4 regions of the Paraburkholderia jirisanensis genome follow, and region 1 is predicted to be linked to each of the others. Evidence: predicted binding sites of a transcription regulator. Region 1 holds the regulator's gene; each other region holds the start of a gene.

Region 1 (3,208 bases):
CCGAAGAGTTGAAGGTGGATCTGGTGGTGGTCGGCCATCGCTGCCGCACGGGCTTGTCGCGCTGGTGGATGGGGGCGGGCAACACGCCGCTGCTCGATCGCGTGTCGTGCAGCATTCTGGTGGCCTGCTCGGCGCCGGGCGAGCAGGCGGCGGCGGCTGCGTAAGCGGGGTCGGCCGGAGCTATCTGGCCGCCGGCGTGCATTTGCCGGGAACGGGCGTCAGTCGGCCAGATCGACCGCCGCGAGCTTCCACGAGAACAAACCTTCGCGACGCAAAATTGCCGCATAGCGCGTGTCGCCGACGCCGTGCCGGTAGGTGACGACGAACTCGTTGATGCCGCGATAGCCGGCCGTGGTTTGCGGCGGCTGCGGTGGCGTGTCAGGCGCATTCGCCGGGGCTTGCGCATTGGGTTGCGCGGGTGACGGTGCGGGTGACGACGTGCCTGCGCCGGCGTTATCCACGTTGGAATTCGCATCGGGCGGTGCGGGCGGCCGTTCTCCCGGTTCACCGCGTGGCGGCATGCCGTTGAGCAGTGCCGCGACGCCATCTGGCGTTGCATACGCATCGACCAGCGGTCCGATCACCGCGACGCCGATCATCGCGCCGATCGCGGCGAGCGGATTGCCGTGCCCCGAACCTTCGAGCCGACGCTGGAGCAGCCCGACCAGTTGCTGCTTGAGGCTGTCGCGCAGCGCGGGAAAATCGACGTATTGATTGACTGTTTGCGCATCGCGCGCATCGGCGGCGCGCTTGAGCCGTTCGAGCGCGATGTACGGCGACGCATAAGCGAACGCCAGCGCGGCGACGATCGCCAGAATAACCAGCGCGATCGCCATCGACCGTGTGAAACGGCCTTGCATCGAATATTTTGAGTGAACGCGGACGGTACGAACCTTCATCGTGCGGGACATGGATTGAACGTGGGAATCAACTAGACTCCGCGCGCGCAAAAACGATCCCGCACTATGCCGACCGGATGAAGAATCCACGCGGGCCGTGGCGCGGACGGCGCGATGTAGCGCACTCGCCGCGCTGCGGGTGCGGCGGCCAGTCTACGCCGCGCGCGGCGGCGACTGCGCGGGTTACCACCGCGACCGACCGCCGTGACCTACCGCCGTGACCTACCGCAGCAGCCACCTCAAGCAGCCACCTCAAGCAGCTCTCGCGCCCGCCAACTCAAACGGCGCCGCCTTGCAGCGCCGCGCTTTCCTCGGCGATGCAACGATCGATCATCCGGCACACTGCGTCGACGGTGCCGACCATGATGAGCCGCGACGGCCCGTGATAAACCCGCACCGGCGCGCGTTGCGCCGGCTGCGCATTGATCGACGACTTCAGCGACACGCGCGCAAAGGCCGGCAGCGACGACGGCAGCGCAGCGGCGCCCGGCGCACCGACGCCCGGCGCAGTGGCGCCCGGCGTACCGACGCCCACCGCATCAGACGGCAGCTGATCGCTCACCTCACTATCGAACAACGAACCCGTGCGCGCCGCATGTAGCGCCTCAAGCGGCATACACGGTACGAGGCTGCGCAAATGACGCAGACGGCCGAACTGGCGAAAGGGCAGCAAACGGGCAAGGCGTTCCATGGATCTCTCCGGGGGAGGTTCGGATATCAGAATTCGGTAGGCCGGATCAGGCCCACGGCGATGCCTTCGAGCGCAAATTCCGCGCTGCCGGCCTCGACGAAAATGTTGTCGTAATCGGGGTTCTCGGCGATCAGTTCGACGCCGTTCGGGCGGCGCTTCAGGCGCTTGACGGTGACGTCGTCGCCCAGCCGCGCGATGATGATCTGGCCGTCTTTCGCTTCGCTGCGCTTTTGCACGGCGAGCAGGTCGCCGTCGAGAATGCCGGCGTCGCGCATCGACAGCCCGCGCACCTTCAGCAGGTAGTCCGGCTTGCTGGAGAACAGCGCCGGGTCGCATGCATAGGTTTGCGCGATGTGCTCCTGCGCGAGGATCGGGCTACCTGCCGCGACACGGCCCACCAGCGGCAGCGACAACTGCATCAGCCCCGCGTGCGGCAGCGTGAACTGATGCGGCGCGTCGTCCTGACCGGCCAACAGACGGATGCCGCGCGACGCGCCTGCTGCGAGTTCGATCACGCCTTTACGGGCCAGCGCGCGCAGATGCTCTTCCGCCGAATTGGCCGAGCTGAAGCCCAGTTCGGCAGCGATCTCGGCGCGCGTGGGCGGAAAGCCGCTGCGCTCGATGGCGCGGCGGATCAGATCGAAAACCTGCTGCTGACGTGCGGTGAGTTTGGTCATGGCGCCACTGTATGGATGAACAGGTGGCTGTATTTTTATACAGTATCGGCGGCAATTCAAGCGTTACTTGAAGTTCGTCCGTTTGGGTGCCGCTGCAACGGCGAAAACCGCTGCTAAGACAGCGCCTTACATGCGTCAACGCCGCGCCTGGCCGTCATTACCACTTTTGAGTATTAAAAAATGAAGAAACATTATTTTTAATGATGAAGGGCCCCGGATAGACTGGCCTCCATCGATGACTGGCGCGGCGAACAGGCAAGAGCAAAGCGAAAAGCACAAGCCCAAAAGTAGCAAGCCGCGCCTGCAAACTTGTTGCGGGTGGAGAAGAGAAATGGTCAAGCACACTACGGGGATCGCAGCAAACATGAAGAAATTCTTCGCGGGATTGGCGTTCGGCGGCGCGCTTGCGCTCAGTTTGGGCACGGCGGCGCACGCTGCGGATACGACCCTTCTGAACGTGTCGTACGATCCGACGCGTGAGCTGTACCAGGACATCAACGCGGCATTCGGCAAGCAATGGAAGGCGAAGACCGGCGAGTCGATCACCTTCAAGCAGTCGCACGGCGGCTCGGGCGCGCAGGCGCGTTCGGTGCTGGACGGCCTGCAGGCGGACGTGGTGACGCTGGCACTTGCCTACGACATCGACGCGCTCGCGAACAAGGGCCTCGTCGATCCGGGCTGGCAGAAGCGCCTGCCGGACAACGCGTCGCCATACACGTCGACCATCGTATTTCTGGTACGCAAGGGCAACCCGAAGCACATCAAGGATTGGGACGATCTGACCAAACCAGGCGTGTCGATCGTCACGCCGAATCCGAAGACCTCGGGCGGTGCGCGCTGGAACTACCTGGCCGCATGGGCGTACGCACTGCATCAACCGGGCGGCAACGAGCAGAAGGCCAAGGAATTCGTCGCGAAGCTTTACAAGAACGCCGGCGTGC
Region 2 (3,208 bases), on a different contig from region 1:
GTCGGCAGCCGAGGTTACTGCGCGGTCGCCGTGCTGCCAGCGCCACAACACCTTGTACAGAAACGCCCAGCGCTGCGGATCGCGAAACAGCGCGGCGTCTTTCAGCTGCTCGGCGAGGTCGCGCGAGATCCGCACATTGATGCCTACAGGGGCCGCTTGCTGTGGATCACGCACAGTTAGCGCACCTTCGCCATAGTCGAGCACCGCTTGTTCATAAGAAGCGGAAGCCGGCGCTTCGATGCGCCACTCGATCGTCTCGGGCGCGAGATTATCCGCGAGTGCCTGCAGGGCGGCAGCGCGCCATGCTTGATAACTGTCCTCGATGACGAAGATCGACATGGTGCTGCACCGCCTAGATCAGCGCGAGTTGCACGGGCGGTGGCGTCAGCACCCGGCGCAAGCGTTCCGACGAGATGTCGTCTGCCAATGGCCGGTAGTCGACCGTGACGACGAACGGCTTGATCTTCTCCATCGGACACCGCAGCCGCACGAGGTCGTGATAGCGGATGCGCCGTGCCCGCCGTAGATCGACGAGCCGTTGCGCGTTGCGCATGCCGATGCCGGGCACACGCGCGATGACCCGCACCGGCGCGCGATTCAGATCGACCGGAAAGCTGTCGCGATGCGCGAGTGCCCATGCCAGTTTCGGATCGATATCGAGCGACAGGTTGCCCGGCCGCTCGAATAGTTCGTCGGCGCGAAAACCGTAGCCGCGCATCAGAAAGTCCGCCTGATAGAGCCGATGCTCGCGCAACAGCGGCGGCGCCTGCGCGGGCAATGCCGTAGGACTCTCCGGGATCGGGCTGAACGCCGAGTAGTAGACCCGCTTCAACCGGTACGAGCCGTACAGCGTTTCGGCAGTCTGCAGGATCGTGCTGTCGCTGGTGGTGTCCGCGCCGACGATCATTTGCGTGCTCTGGCCCGCCGGCGAAAACTTCGGTGCGCGCGTGTCGCTCTGGGCTTCGTCCTGGGCGAGACGGATCGAACCCATCGCCAGTTTGATGGTGCGTGCGCTTTTCTCGGGCGCGAGGCGTTCGAGACTCGCTTCAGTAGGCAATTCGATGTTCACGCTGAGCCGGTCCGCGTAGCGGCCTGCCTGCGCAATCAGTGCGGGATCGGCGTCGGGAATCGTCTTCAGATGGATATAGCCGCGAAACAGATGCTCGTCGCGCAGCGATTGCGCGACGCGCACCAGTTGCTCCATCGTGTAATTGGACGACTGGATCACGCCTGAACTGAGAAACAGCCCGTCGATGTAGTTGCGGCGGTAAAAGTCGAGCGTCAGGCTGACGACTTCTTCAGGCGTGAAACGCGCGCGCGGCACGTTGCTGGTGCGCCGGTTCACGCAGTACTGGCAGTCGTACAGGCAGAAGTTGGTCAGCAAGATCTTGAGCAGCGATACGCAACGGCCATCCGGCGTAAAGCTATGACAAATACCGGAGCCCGTGCTGGCGCCAAGCCCTTCCACGCCGCGCGAGCTGCGTTTCGGCGCGCCTGAGCTTGCGCACGACGCGTCGTACTTGGCCGCATCCGCCAGCACTTCCAGCTTTTTGAGCAATTCCATGTGAGGCGCCAAAACACTGTATATATGTACAGTATTCTACGCGCTCAGCGGGTTTGCACAAGGGCTTTTCCGGCGCCACGGTTGTTCCCGGCGCCACGCATCAGATCGCCACTTCCGGCGGCGCCTGCCGGAACAGCCGCGTGATCCAGCACAGGTAAGCAATGCCGATAACGAACCAGATCGCGCCGAGGATCAGTGCGGTTTTCTCGAGGCTCGCCAGCAGCCAGATATCGGCCACCGCGCCGATCAACGGAAACACCAGGCCGCCGATCACACCGATCCTGCGCTCGCCATGATTGCCGGACAGATAGATTCGCACCACGCACAGATTGACTGCGGTGAACGCTAGAAACGCGCCGAAGTTGATAAACGACGTCGATGTCGCCACGTCCAGCTTCAACGCGATCAGCCCGACGATGCCCGCAATCGCGATATTGATGGCTGGCGTCTTGAAGCGCGGATGAATGAAACCGAACACGCGCCGCGGCAGAATCTCGTCGCGGCCCATCGCGTACAGCAAGCGTCCGACGCTCGCCTGCGCGGAGATGCCCGAGGCGAACTGCGCGAGAATCAGCCCGGCGAGAAACACCGTCACGAACACGTCGCCGCCGATCATCTTCGCGACTTCGAAGGCAGCTGAATCGGTGTCCTTGAAGTCGACGCCCGGGTGCGCCAGCTGCATCGCATACGCGGCCACCACAAAGATCGCGCCGCCGATCAGCGCGATCCACAGAATCGCGCGCGGCATGTTCTTTTGCGGATCGATGGTTTCTTCGGTGAGCGTCGATACGGCATCGAAGCCGAGGTACGAATACGCCGCAATTGCCGCGCCGGCCATCGTCGCGCCGAGCGGCACGTGCGGTTTGAAGAACGGTTCGGCCATCGCCATGCCGCCGGGGCCCGCCGCTGCCGAAGCGTAGTGCCAGCACAGCGCGACGAAGATCGCGACGATCGCCAGCTGCACGATCATCAGCACGATGTTAAAGCGCGCGGCGAGCTCGATGCCGACCACATTCAATGCGCTCGTCAACACGATGAACGCGACGATCCATACCCAGCCCGGCACGTGCGGAAACGCAGCGTTCAGATAGGCTGCGCCGATCAGCCAGATCACCATCGGCAGGAAGAAGTAGTCGAGCAGCGTCGCCCAGCCGATGAGGAAGCCGAGATACGCATTGAAGGTCTTGCGCGTGTAGGTGTAAGCAGAGCCTGCCACCGGGAACAGCCGGGCGAGTTTGCCGTAGCTAAGCGCGGTAAAGACGATCGCGATCAGCGCGAGCAGGTAGGCGAGGGCGGCCGTATCGTCGCTGGCTTTGGCGAGCACGCCGTAGGTGCCGTACACGATTAGCGGCGCCATATAGGCGAGGCCGAACAGCAGCACCGAAGGCAGGCCCAAGGTGCGTTTCAGGTGGGGCGCTGCGTGGGTCGACGAGTCTTGCATGGGTGTCTCCTCTTTGTCGTCAGGCTTGAAGAGCGCGTGCGGCGCGGGTCGCGTCGCACGGCTGGATGGCTGCGCCAGACATCGCAGCGCGCAGCGGTTATGTTTGAGTCGTGCGCGACTCGCGCTCGAGTGGCGCACGAGTCGCGCGGCCTGGTTGTGCGGTTTAGTCGATGCTCCGCCGGCGTGTTGCATCGATCACGAGC
Region 3 (3,208 bases), on a different contig from region 1:
ACGACGTGACGAGCGGCTCGATTTCCGGTGGCGCGCGGCGCGCTTCGAGCGGCGACAGGTCGTCCGGGCGGCGCGCGCGGATATGCGACTGCAGCGCGTGCAGCGGCGCGAGGCCACGCGATAGCCCGAACCAGACCAGTACGATCGCCAGCGGCAGGATCACGAACTGCGGCAGGATCACGCCTTTGATGATGTCGTTGGCGAGCCGGCTGCGCTTGTCGAGCGTCTCGCTCACTTGCACCAGCACCGGCTGCGCGCCGGGCGTCTGCGGAAACTCGACGGTCGTGTAGGCCACGCGGATGTCGTTGCCGCGCAGCACGTCGTCGCGGAATTCGACGATACCCGGCTGCGGCCGGTCGTCCTCGTGCGGCAGCGGCATGTCGCGTTCGCCCGCCACCAGTTCGCCGCGTGTGCCGAGCACCTGGTAGAACACGCTATCTATATTGTCGGCGCGCAGGAAATCGCGCGTCGATTCGGGCAGCGCCAGTTCCGCGACGCCGTTTACCGGATGGATCTGTCGCGCCAGCACGTAGGCGTCGGTTTCGAGCGCGCGGTCGAACGGCCCGTTGGCGATCGACTTCGCCACCAGATACGTGACCGCGATACTCATCGGCCATAGCAGCAGCAGTGGCGCCAGCATCCAGTCGAGAATTTCGCCGAACAGCGAGCGTGGCCGCGTCTCGGCGGATGCTTCGCTCTCGTCGGGCGGCGCGAACGGGTTCGCGTAGCGGGCGTCGCGATCTTCGTCGAGGTTGGCTGCGTGGGCGGGCGGCACCGTGCCACGGTCTGCACGGGCGGACATGGGCGCGTTACCGGTTATTTGTAGTGATGGCTTGCGGGCATCGGGGCCGCTGCGGCGGAGGCTTCTGCGGCCTGGGCGGCTGCTGCGGTGCTTTGCGACGCGGCGGATGTGGCTGCTGCGGCTGCTGTAGCAGTTGCGGCGGCTGCGGGCGCGGCTTTTTCGAGGCAGTAGCCGAGGCCGCGCACGGTGATGATGCGCACGCCGCTCGGCTCGATCTTCTTGCGCAGCCGGTGCACGTACACCTCGATCGCGTTATTGCTGACTTCTTCGCCCCATTCGCACAGGTGATCGACCAGCTGTTCCTTCGACACCAGCCGGCCGATACGCTGCAGCAGCACTTCAAGCAAGCCCAGTTCGCGCGCGGACAGATCGAGCACCTGATCGTTGACGCACGCGATGCGCCCAACCTGATCGAAGCTGAGCGACCCATGCCGCACGACCGTCGGGCCGCCGCCCGCGCCGCGCCGTGTCAGCGCGCGCACGCGCGCTTCGAGTTCGTTTAGCGCGAACGGTTTGGCCATGTAATCGTCGGCGCCGAGATCGAGGCCTTTCACGCGTTGATCGACGCTGTCCGCGGCGGTCAGGATCAGCACCGGCAGGTTCGAATTGCGCGCGCGCAAGCGACGCAGCACTTCGAGACCGGACATGCGCGGCAGGCCTAAATCGAGAATCAGCAGGTCGAAACTTTGCATCGAGAGTGCAGTGTCGGCTTCGACGCCGCTTTGCACGTGATCGACCGCATAGGCCGATTGGCGGAGTGATCGAACCAGACCATCCGCGAGTATGCTGTCGTCTTCGGCAATGAGAATTCGCATGGTGCGCTGGGGTGAGGCGTGGCTGGCGCGTGGCTACCGTCTGGTTACCCCGTTTGGCTACCGCGTGGCTATCTCACGTGGGCCTCGGCGCACAGCGTCTCCGAACCTTTATTGTGGTGGTGTGGCAGCCAGTTTGGCCATGCGTGTTTACACATGCGTGTCCACGCGAATTGCGCTTGCCAAAACCACTGTTTTTTTATACAGTACCTGCGTTTGGCACGCGGCCCGTTTCGATGCTTCCCATGAAGCCTCGACAGGCTGCCCACCTGCTCAGGCGCCGTTCATCATAGCAAAGGACGATTCATGGAAGAAAGCAAGAAAGGCTCGGCTGGACTGACGGCTGAAAAGGGCAAGGCACTGGCTGCCGCGCTTGCACAGATCGAAAAGCAGTTCGGCAAAGGGTCGGTCATGCGGCTCGGCGCAGGTGAGGCGGTTGAAGACATTCAGGTGGTGTCCACCGGGTCGCTCGGCCTCGATATCGCCTTGGGCGTCGGCGGTTTGCCGCGCGGCCGCGTCGTCGAAATCTACGGGCCGGAATCGTCGGGTAAGACCACGCTGACGCTGCAGGTGGTCGCCGAAATGCAGAAGCTTGGCGGCACGGCGGCGTTTATCGATGCGGAACACGCGCTCGACATTCAATACGCGGGCAAGCTCGGCGTGAATGTGAACGAACTGCTGGTCTCGCAGCCGGATACCGGCGAACAGGCGCTCGAAATCGCGGACGCGCTGGTGCGTTCGGGCTCGATCGACATGATCGTTATCGACTCGGTCGCGGCGCTGGTGCCGAAGGCTGAAATCGAAGGCGAAATGGGCGATTCGCTGCCGGGCCTGCAGGCTCGCCTGATGTCGCAGGCGCTGCGCAAGCTCACCGGCACGATCAAGCGCACGAACTGCCTCGTGATCTTCATCAACCAGATCCGCATGAAGATCGGCGTGATGTTCGGCAACCCGGAAACCACCACCGGCGGTAACGCGCTGAAGTTCTACGCATCGGTGCGTCTGGACATTCGCCGTATCGGCTCGATCAAGAAGAACGACGAGGTGATCGGTAACGAAACCCGCGTGAAGGTGGTGAAGAACAAGGTGGCGCCGCCGTTCCGCGAAGCGATTTTCGACATCCTGTACGGCGAAGGCATTTCGCGTCAGGGCGAGATTATCGATCTGGGCGTGCAGGCAAAGATCGTCGACAAGGCCGGCGCCTGGTATAGCTACAACGGCGACCGGATCGGCCAGGGCAAGGACAACGCGCGCGAATTCCTGCGCGAGAATCCGGACATCGCACGTGAGATCGAAAACCGCATTCGCGAATCGCTGGGTGTGAATGCGATGCCGGCTGGCGCAGCAGTTGGCGCGGCCGCGGAAGAAACCGCGGGCGAAGAAGAGTAAGCATCGCGTGATACGCAAGGGCCGTCCTGTGTCCGACTCCGGGCGTGATGCGGGCGGTCCGTTTGACCCACTTGACCCACTTGACTCGTTTGACCGGTCTGATCGGCGTGATGTGCGCGCCGGCAAGTCCGGAGATTCTAGTGATTCCAGCGATCCCTCGGTCGCTGGCGATTCGTTCGATCCCTTCGAATCCTTTGATGCGCAT
Region 4 (3,208 bases), on a different contig from region 1:
GCGTTCTTTTTCGGCTCGCTCGGCGCGCACCGCTTCTACCTGTACGGATTGCGCGATCTGTTCGGCTGGGCGCACATCGTCGGCATGTTGTTCGGCGTGCCGGGCCTTCTGTTGCTGATGGCCACCGAACGCGCGTCGGCGCTCGGCTGGGTGCTGGTGATGCCCGGCGCAATCTCGCTGCTCGCCGCGTTCCTCGCAGCAATCGTCTACGGCCTGCGCCCCGACGAAAAGTGGGACGCACAATTCAACGCACAGACCGGCCGGTACAGCGAGTCGGGCTGGACCGTCGTCTTCATCGTGATCTTTTCGCTGCTGATCGGCGCGTTCCTGCTGATGACCGGTCTTGCGTTCTCGTTCCAGACCTATTTCGAGTCGCAGATCGAAGCGGCGAAGTCACTGTCGCAATAACGGCACGCGGCTAGCCGGCAGCCCTAGAACAAATCGAGCTGCGCATCGTCAGCGCGCGGCCGCTGCGGCTCCATACGCTGAAACAGCGACATATCGAGAATGCCGCGCTGCCGGGCGTTCAAACCAAGGCGACGGGTCGCCTTCGCAAAGCGCTGCTTCATCAGGTCGGCCCACAGCCCCTCGCCTTTCATCCGGGTCGCGAACGACGAATCGTAGTCTTTGCCGCCGCGCATATCGCGCACCCGGTTCATCACGCGGTCCGCTCGATCCGGAAAATGCGCCGCCAGCCAATCCTTGAATAACGGCGCGACTTCCCATGGCAAGCGCAGCACGATATAGCTCGCACTTGTCGCGCCGGCTTGCGCGCAGGCTTCCAGCACGCGCTCCATATCGGGCTCGGTGACGAACGGAATGATCGGCGCAATGCTGACGCCGACCGGCACACCCGCGTCGGCCAGCGTGCGGATCGTGCGCAGGCGCCGCGTCGGCGTGGCCGCGCGCGGCTCGAGCGTGCGCGCGATATCGGCATCGAGCGTCGTGATCGTGATGGCGACCATCACCTGACCGCGTTCGGCCATCGGCACCAGCAGATCGAGATCGCGCTCGATCAGCGACGACTTCGTGATTGCTGCGAACGCATGCTGCCGCTCATGCAGCACCTCGACCACGCGGCGCGTCAGCTGTAAATCCCGCTCGACCGGTTGCCACGCGTCGGTATTGACGCCCAGCGCGATCGGCTCCGGCACGTAGGTCTTCTTCGACAGCTCGTGCGCCAGCAACTCCGGCGCGTTGACCTTCGCATAGATCCGGCTCTCGAAATCGAGCCCCGGCGACAACCCGAGATAGGCATGCGTAGGCCGTGCAAAGCAATAAATGCAGCCGTGTTCGCAGCCGCGATACGGGTTGAGCGACACGTTGAACGGAATATCTGGCGACGCATTACGCGTGAGGATGCTTTTCGCACGCTCTTCGAACACTTGCGTACGCAGCGCGGGGCGCTCGCCGTTGCCGTCTTCGTCGGCCGACGCGGCCCAGCCGTCGTCGACCACCTCACGCTGGTCGACTTCGTAGCGGCCTCGCAGGTTCGTCACCGCGCCGCGCCCTTTGCGGGGCGCAGGCGGCGCGACCGGATATTCGCCGATCGGGAAGTCGATATCGGGATCAGGGTCGGCGTTGGGTTCGGATTTGGGCTTGAAGTCGCTCACGGCACACTGTCGAACAGCAAAAAACACCTGTATAAATATACAGTGTTTACGCCGTTTGTCGAGGCCACAAACGAGACCGCAAACGAGGCCACAAACGCGACAGGAAAACCCGTCAATCGCCAACCTCGATAGTCAGCGTCTCCTTGATCTCCTCCATCACCATGTAGCTCTTCGACTGCACCGCCCCGGGCAGCTGCAGCAGGATATCGCCGAGCAGCTTGCGGTAGTCGGCCATCTCGCCGATGCGTGCCTTGATCAGATAGTCGAAATCGCCGGACACCAGATGGCACTCGAGCACTTCCGGGATTTTGGTCACCTCGCGGCGAAACTGGTCGAACATGTTGCCGCTTTTGTGATCGAGCGTGATCTCGACAAATACCAGCAGCGCCGCGCCAAGCTCGGCCGGATTCACACGCGCGTAGTAACCGGTAATCACGCCGTCGCGCTCCATCCGCTTCACACGTTCGATGCACGGCGTGACCGAAAGGCCGACCTGCTCGGCGAGGTCTTTCATCGCGACACGGCCGTCCTGCTGCAGCACTTTCAGGATCTTGCGGTCGATTTTGTCGAGCGCCTTGACCGGCTGACGTTGGATTCGCATGATTCCGCCGAATTTACTAAAATTTGAAAAAATACAATAACAAAACCTGCTCAAACATCAATAGCATAGCGGATGAAACTGGGCATTCGGAAATTTACCTCGCGATTCGACCAAATCCGACCAAATCAGACGGAAGTCAGGTCACTCAAAGCGAAACGCACCGCCGAAGTCCGCAACATTCTCTGGAGCAGCTATGCGAGTCGTCGTGTTGGGCAGTGGCGTGGTCGGTGTGACAAGTGCCTATTATCTTGCGCGCGCGGGGCACGATGTGACCGTGGTCGATCGCGCCGCCGGTCCGGCGCTCGAGACGAGTTTTGCGAACGCCGGCCAGATCTCGCCGGGCTATGCGTCGCCGTGGGCCGCGCCGGGCGTGCCGCTGAAGGCCGTCAAATGGATGTTCCAGAAACATGCGCCGCTCGCGATTCGCCTCGACGGCACCCAATTCCAGCTGCAGTGGATGTGGCAGATGCTGCGCAACTGCACGTCCGAGCGCTATGCGGTGAACAAGTCTCGCATGGTGCGTCTGGCCGAATACAGCCGCGACTGCCTGCAGGCACTGCGCACAGAAACCGGCATCCAATATGAAGGCCGTACCGGCGGAACACTGCAACTGTTCCGCACGCAACAACAACTCGACGGCGCGGCGAAAGACGTCGCGGTGCTGAAAGAAGCAAACGTACCGTATGAACTGCTAATGCCCGGCGACCTGGCGCGTGCCGAACCAGCGCTCGCCAAAACCGCGCACAAACTCACGGGCGGCCTGCGCCTGCCCGGCGACGAAACCGGCGACTGCCAGCTGTTCACCACGCGCCTCGCCGCACTCGCCGAACAACTGGGCGTGAAATTCCGCTTCAACACGCCGATCGATGCACTGCTGATGTCCGGTGGCCGTGTCGCGGGCGTGCGCTGCGGCGAAGAAACCCTGCGTGCGGACAGCTTCGTCGTCGCGTTCGGCTCGTACTCCACGCAGTTTCTTGACGGCATCGTCAAGATT

What was found. Region 1 encodes LexA, which represses DNA repair genes until DNA is damaged. Its sites were predicted from a motif close to ACTGTATNNNNATACAGT; they were not measured.
Region 2: the regulator LexA is predicted to act here: its motif matches at 1,580-1,597, upstream of ACYVNQ_RS03270 (putative DNA modification/repair radical SAM protein).
Region 3: the regulator LexA is predicted to act here: its motif matches at 1,805-1,822, upstream of recA (recombinase RecA).
Region 4: the regulator LexA is predicted to act here: its motif matches at 1,640-1,657, upstream of ACYVNQ_RS28370 (PA0069 family radical SAM protein).

The regions. Positions count from the first base shown of each region.
Region 1 covers NZ_BAAGSQ010000012.1:128,582-131,789, reverse strand. Annotated here, with positions in the region: gene ACYVNQ_RS07260 (universal stress protein) at 1-164, shown strand, start outside; gene ACYVNQ_RS07255 (DUF2939 domain-containing protein) at 219-860, opposite strand; gene ACYVNQ_RS07250 (hypothetical protein) at 1,177-1,590, opposite strand; gene lexA (transcriptional repressor LexA) at 1,617-2,267, opposite strand; gene ACYVNQ_RS07240 (sulfate ABC transporter substrate-binding protein) at 2,599-3,208, shown strand, end outside.
Region 2 covers NZ_BAAGSQ010000004.1:162,474-165,681, reverse strand. Annotated here, with positions in the region: gene ACYVNQ_RS03275 (UdgX family uracil-DNA binding protein) at 1-339, opposite strand, end outside; gene ACYVNQ_RS03270 (putative DNA modification/repair radical SAM protein) at 353-1,564, opposite strand; gene ACYVNQ_RS03265 (APC family permease) at 1,665-3,005, opposite strand; gene ACYVNQ_RS03260 (carbon-nitrogen hydrolase family protein) at 3,169-3,208, opposite strand, start outside.
Region 3 covers NZ_BAAGSQ010000027.1:154,757-157,964, reverse strand. Annotated here, with positions in the region: gene ACYVNQ_RS23470 (sensor histidine kinase N-terminal domain-containing protein) at 1-802, opposite strand, end outside; gene ACYVNQ_RS23465 (response regulator) at 817-1,617, opposite strand; gene recA (recombinase RecA) at 1,921-3,003, shown strand; gene recX (recombination regulator RecX) at 3,011-3,208, shown strand, end outside.
Region 4 covers NZ_BAAGSQ010000029.1:597,321-600,528, reverse strand. Annotated here, with positions in the region: gene ACYVNQ_RS28375 (NINE protein) at 1-408, shown strand, start outside; gene ACYVNQ_RS28370 (PA0069 family radical SAM protein) at 432-1,562, opposite strand; gene ACYVNQ_RS28365 (Lrp/AsnC ligand binding domain-containing protein) at 1,726-2,214, opposite strand; gene ACYVNQ_RS28360 (D-amino acid dehydrogenase) at 2,408-3,208, shown strand, end outside.